One region of the Paraburkholderia sp. OAS925 genome, then DNA from elsewhere that is predicted to be linked to it. Evidence: riboswitches for the same ligand, from Rfam matches in the RefSeq annotation. Region 1 holds a riboswitch; the other holds the start of a gene.
The links. A riboswitch is a leader RNA that binds a small molecule or an ion and turns the genes downstream of it on or off. The one in region 1 is predicted to bind manganese.

Region 1 (3,192 bases):
GTGCGGCGCAAGCCGTCCCACGCATTGAGATCTTCACGTGGCGCGAAGCGGCCAGTGTAAGCAAAGGCGGCGCCGCTCTCGCCGAGGTCTGCCGAACGATAGCCTAGACGCCGGCGCGAGCGCGCAAGGAAAGAAATTATCGCGCTTTTGTAGACGCCCTGGAGATCGAGAACGATGTCGTATTTCTCGCGTCGCAGTTCAGATATCGATGTAAAAATCGCCTTGAGCTCGGCCCCAGAGCGGTTTTTCTTGAAGCCCCGCAATGGCGCGCACAGCACGCGGTCGATGCCCGCATTCCAGCGTGGAACATCGGCGAAGGACGCATCGGCGGCCCAGTCAATCTTGACGCCAGGAAAGGCGCGATGCAGGTCGGCCACCACGGGCTGACCATGTACCAGGTCACCTAAGGAGGTGACTTTTACTATTAGAATGCGTTTCATTCCATTACCATTCAACAAGCGGACTTCACTTCAGCATCCGTGAGACCTATACCTCGATGCTGTGCAGTGACCTGAGGGAAATCAACGGCAGGATATCCAGCTTAGATTATCCCGGACTTGGTCCGAGGGTTCCCACACGCCGGGAGCAATCAAAACGACTTTGGTTCAGATCGGCGGCAGGGCGGTTCGTAGCAGCGGTATTTTCGACATAGCAATAGAGCAACTATCTATTTGCAAGCTATCGGAAGGCTGCCTGGGGCGCCCGGGTTCCGGGTTGTTGCACGCGAGTCGCGTAGGATCATACAGGACCCAGCGGGTACGGGACCTTGGCGTACTCAGTCTCCGGTCGTGCGTGGAGAGACGTTTCGTAGACCTTAGGCGGAGCAGATCCGGCTGTCGTGCTCGAAAGCGTGGTCCCGCAGTACCATCGACAAACCGCCAACAACTCGAACTCGCCCGACGCGCTGCCCCACCCACACGCCTCCTAGCCCCCGCCTCACATCTTCGCTGAAATTTCAGATCGTTCTCATCCATTCGCTGAATCGGCGCGCGCTGCCTATGCAATTCCCATCGATATGGGAATAGTTGCGCGTCGGCCTACGCCGACCCTTTCGCATTCCAGTGCGACAGGCATTGCGAGATCACTCGCCGGACTAAGAGCTTTATTTGCAATTCATGCACAAAATAACCAGATCAATTCTCGCGGCATCGGTGGTTCTTCTTTCACAGCTTCCTTGCGCACAAGCGGCGCCGCAAGCGGGCGTGAGCCAGTTCGCCGGTCCTTATGTTGGTTTCAAGCTAGGCGTCAATAATTCGGATGCATCGGGCGCATTCAACAAGGCGTCGCATAACACGGTGTTTCCGGGCTTCACCGCCGGATACAACTTCGACGTGCAGCGGTTCGTGGTAGGAGCCGAGGCTTTCGCGGATTTGCACCACGGCTCCACCACCTTCAAGGACGCCGGAATCGACGCCAAATTCGGCATGCCGTTTAACCAGTTCATGCCGTACATTCGCGCCGGCTTTACGGGCGACGACCCCGATACGCGGTTCCATTGGGGCCTCGGCGTGGACTACAAGTTCGCGGAGCATGTCAGCGCGGTCGCCGAATGGACCACGGACTCGAGCCATCACGACGGCACGAAGAGAACAAACAATAGCTTCACGGTAGGCGTCCAGTATCACTTCAATTAATGACTCGATGAGCTTGCGCGCGGCAAGAAAACAGACCGCTGCGCAAGCTGCATAGACACTACACTTGGCACGCAGTAAAAGCTCGGCCCACGGCGAACACAGTCAACAAGCTTCTTTGCGAAGGCTTGTTGCCTCCGCCCACTCCCGCTAAAATCCCCGGGTCACTGGGGAGTAGCCTTCCTTCACGCATCGCGGCATCGCGGCATCGCCTGAAGGAGAGCGCGTCAACATACTTGGCCTGCGGGTCATGGCGCGTTCGACCGGGTCGGTTTGGCGAGACCATTGGCGCACTGCTTCGTTCTGGTCGGACGGGTCGCGGTGCGTCATGGTTCGTCTTACGTCCGACCTCGGAGCCGCTGTGAAATCCCGCGCTGTTCAATCTCCTCGTCTTCTGCTCAACTTGCTGTCGCGCGATCTGCCGCGCCGCACGTTTTCGGTCCACCACGTCGATCACGTCAATCCCTTCGATGCACGGAGCCGCGCATGACCGGTCTTCTCATCGAACTGGCCATCATGCTGGTCGTCATCCTCGTGGCGGCCGAGCTTTTCACCAACGCGCTCGAACATCTCGGCGAGCGGCTTAAGATATCCGAAGGCGTGACCGGCTCGTTGTTCGCTGCAGTCGGCACCGCGTTGCCCGAGACGCTCGTGCCGCTGATAGCGATTGTCGGCGGGACGAGCGATCGTGCCGTCAACGAGGAAATCGGCGTGGGCGCGATTCTCGGCGCACCGCTGATGCTGTCCACGCTGTCTACCTTTCTGATGACGCTCGCCGTGCTGCGCTCGCGCGGCGTCGGCGGACGCGTCGCGCCGGAGCGTTCGGGCTTCACTCGCGATCTCAACTATTTCCTCTTTGCGTTCCTGCTGGCCGCCGCGGCCATGTATGTGCCGCATGAGCAGCGCATCGTGCGCGCGTTGTTCAGCGTCGCGCTCGTCGGCGTGTATGTCGCGTATGTCGTGGCGACTTTCCGCGCGTCGAACGATCTCGTCGATGCAGGCCACGGCACCGAAGCGCCCGGCAAGATGATGCTCGCGCGCCTCGGCGTGCCGACCAACCTAGCGACCATCGCCGTCCAACTGCTGATCGCGGTTGGGTTGCTCGTGTGGGGCGCGGAGGGTTTCATCCACGGCGTGCGGGGCGTGTCCGCGGTGGTCGGCGTGTCGCCGCTGCTGCTGTCGCTGCTGATCATTCCGATCGCTACGGAGTTGCCGGAGAAGGTCAACAGCATCCTGTGGATTCGCCGCGGCAAGGACACTCTGGCGTTCGGCAACATCACGGGCGCGATGGTGTTCCAGGGCACCTTGTTGCCGGCTATCGGCATTCTGCTGACGCCGTGGACGCCGCGCATCGAGGTGGTGACGGGCATCGTCATCACGCTGGTCGCGGCGGGCTGGCTGCGGCTCAACGCGCGCGAGCACGGCGCGCCCGTGTGGGCGCTGCTGGTCTGCGGCGCGCTGTACGCCGCTTATCTGGCGATCACGCTAAGCCGTTAGGCGTTCGAGCCACGTCGCCGGCGAATCACAAGCCGCGGCGATGCTCCCGCCCAATACATCGATC
Region 2 (3,192 bases), 3.5 Mb from region 1:
CGACGGACCGCGCGCGCGCAGCGCCTCGCCGCCCGACACTTCGAGCTTCATCACGCCGATCAGCTGCAACGCGCCGACGAGCGCGCGGAAAAACCAGTGGATGATGCTCGTCACCGCGAACTGCCGCGACGCACGATGCGGCCACAGCCACGCGAGCGGAAACACCAGCACCGAAAACAGCACGCCGCAGATGCCGAACACGACGAAAGCCATGCCCGTGGCGAAGAATCGCCACGTGTAGTCAAGCCGCGCGGTCATGCCACTCCCACTGCCAAAGGACGCCGGCGCCTTGCCAGGCCGCGGGCTCGCCGGTTTCAAGACAATGCAGCAGCGCCTGGCTTTGCGTGGCGAAGCGGGTTGCTGCGGGCTCCGAATCGTGCAGGCGCGGCGACGCGGACTGTGTACAGACCAGATGGCCGAGCGCCGTTTCGTTACTCAAGAGCAGCGCGATCGCGCCGCCCTGCACTTCATCGTCGATCGTTCCGTATGCGGGGTCGGCCGGTTCGTCGGCGTAGACCAGCAGGACCGGTGACGCCAATTGCGTTGCGTGTTGCGCATACGCCTCGAGCAGCGCATAACCGAGCGTTTCCGGGCCCGCCGAAATGGCGCTCGCCGCCGAGCGGTCGCCGCGCGCGATGCCGAACACGCCCGTCATCGCATTGAGCACCGAGAGGCTAAAGGCCGTCGGCGACACCGGCTCGCCGGAACTGATGGCGCGCAGAATCTCCGTGGTGCGGCGCAGTTCGCCGTGCCGCGACGCGAAGACGACGCGCGCCTCGTCGGCCCCGACGCAATCGTGCGCCACCTTCAGCGCGGCTTTCGAGAGCGTGCTGAGACGCCGCCGCACGATCGGTTCGATAAAACCGATGTCGGGTGCGGCGGTGGTGGCAGCAGGCCAGCTAGACCAGCGAGCGACCGGAATGGTCCAGTGCGGATCGGGCATATCGGTGTTCGCGCGTTGAAGCAAGGAGAGGCTGAAGCGCCTGACGGAATACGCAGCCGTCACAGCGTATGCGCGCCGCGCGGACCGGCAATTTCCAGCCGGGGGACAATCCAGACTTCTTTTGTAGGGTTCAGCGAATTAACGGCACTTTGGCCCGATTATTTAGGCCATTGACGATTGGCCGTGTAGTTTGGCTCAGGCTTCCTTAGTCGCCGGAATCATACTGAATATTCTGAATTAAATCAGCCACAAAAGACGTATCCATCTGTATCCGTCTCGCGTTTACGACGCTAATTTGAGCGCTATGGCGATTTGCAGAAATTTCCCATCTGGGCCTGGGAATATCCCTACATCTGTAGGTTTTTGGGAATTCGACTGTCAGTGGTCGCGTTCGCAAAGAGGATCCCGCGAATGCTTTCAATTAACTTTCTGCGACGACTGTTGCAGTCGAATACATGCGATCCGATTTCACGCGAATTCTGCTCCCGGCAGAACGGTCGCGCGGCGACGCCTGCTATAATCCGTCCCTCATTGGGGAGTAGCCGCCCCGCGCCACGTTCGCCCGGCATCTAGCCGGGCTCGCAACAACGTGCGCTCGCGGGGGCGCCTGTCAACAGACTTGGCCGTCATGGCCGTGGCAGCCGCAGCCTCTGGCCTGGCGAGACCGATGACCCACACCCCGCCGCAATTGGGCCCGGCGTGTCGTGGGTCGTCGCTCGTTCATTTCCCGGCCCGCGGATTCCAACCCACGTGTTCCACGCTTTCCTCATTTCCACCGGAGCGGTCGCGCTCGCCGAAATCGGCGACAAGACGCAGCTGCTGTCGCTCGTGCTCGCCGCGCGTTATCGCAAGCCGATGCCGATCATCCTCGGCGTGCTGGTCGCGACGCTCGTCAATCACGCGGGCGCAGGCGCGCTCGGCGCGTGGCTCGGCTCGCTGCTCACGCCGGCCATCATGCGCTGGGCGTTGGCCATTTCATTCATCGGCATGGGTTTGTGGATTCTCGTGCCCGACAAGCTCGACGACGAAGAAGCCAACACGAACCGCACGCATCTTGGCGTGTTCGGCGCGACTGTCGTGGCCTTCTTCCTCGCGGAAATGGGCGACAAGACGCAGATCGCGACGGTTGCGCTCGCCGCGCGCTTTCACGACTTCTTCGGCGTGGTGGCGGGCACCACGCTCGGCATGATGATCGCCAACGTCCCGGCGATCCTGCTCGGCGACCGCTTCGCGCACCGTCTGCCGACCGGGATCGTGCACGGCATCGCCGCCGTGCTGTTCGTGGTTCTCGGAACGATGGCGCTGTTCGGCGGCGGGCTCTGACGAAGGTGCGCGATGCCGGCATTTGCCGGATCGCGCTCTTGTCACGCTTTTATCGCGCTTGCGGTTGCGTCGCGGTCATTGCACGGCTTTCGCGCCCGACGCTGCAGCCGGGGACGCGGCGGCAGCCGGCACCGCCGTTTCGTTGGAAGCACCGGCGCTGTTGCCAAGCGGAATCTTCACCGTACGCACGACGCCGTTGCCGAGCGGGAAGTCGGCAAGCGCACTGCGCGCCAGATACGGCATGGCCCTCACCAGCGACGACTCGCCGCCCGAGTTGCGCGCGGTCACGTTGTAGACCTCCTTGCCCGTCGCGCGCTCGGTGATCCGCACGCCGAGCAGATGCGTGAAGATCGGATAGCTCTGGTTCACGTAGCCTGCGGGAAACGGACCCCACGGCCCCCACGGATCGTACGGACGGCCCCAGCCCCAGTAAGGCGCCGGCCACGGGTTGTAGTAGACCGGCTCGGCCACCGTCACCATGTCCGAGCGGATTCCATACGAGAGCCCGACGAGATAGCGCGCGTCGTTGCCGTCAACCTGGCGGAACGCATGCGTGGCGAGTTCGTTGGCGATGATGCGCTCATAGGTGGTCAGCTCGAGATTGTTCCGCTGGTCGGGCTCGCGTGTGAACGCGTAGGTGCGGGCCGCGTCGCCGCCGCTCCAGTCGGAGAACGCGGTGACCTGCGTGGTCACGTAGGTCGTGCAGCCGGACAGCAGCACGCTCAGTGCCGCGAGCAGCAGCATGGCCCGGCGCGTCCAGATATTCGTTGTCATGGTCTACCTCGTGAAGCGTTTCTGTTCGTTCGTCTTTGATTGTACGTATGACCGTCGATCGCGCCGCGCCGTTCCGCTCCCTTCCGCTCCCACGCCGCAGGAGCTTGAGCGTGAGCAAGAGCGGTGCGGGCGTCCGAGCGCGCATCGGCCGA

Region 2: another riboswitch for manganese. It lies ahead of ABIE53_RS15830 (TMEM165/GDT1 family protein); the one in region 1 lies ahead of ABIE53_RS00730 (sodium:calcium antiporter).

The regions. Positions count from the first base shown of each region.
Region 1 covers NZ_JBEUNO010000001.1:155,379-158,570, reverse strand. Annotated here, with positions in the region: gene waaC (lipopolysaccharide heptosyltransferase I) at 1-440, opposite strand, end outside; gene ABIE53_RS00735 (outer membrane protein) at 1,116-1,634, shown strand; yybP-ykoY riboswitch at 1,789-1,981, shown strand; gene ABIE53_RS00730 (sodium:calcium antiporter) at 2,118-3,128, shown strand.
Region 2 covers NZ_JBEUNO010000001.1:3,633,256-3,636,447, forward strand. Annotated here, with positions in the region: gene ABIE53_RS15820 (lysophospholipid acyltransferase family protein) at 1-258, opposite strand, end outside; gene ABIE53_RS15825 (beta-ketoacyl synthase chain length factor) at 242-943, opposite strand; yybP-ykoY riboswitch at 1,465-1,683, shown strand; gene ABIE53_RS15830 (TMEM165/GDT1 family protein) at 1,694-2,266, shown strand; gene ABIE53_RS15835 (DUF4136 domain-containing protein) at 2,342-3,040, opposite strand.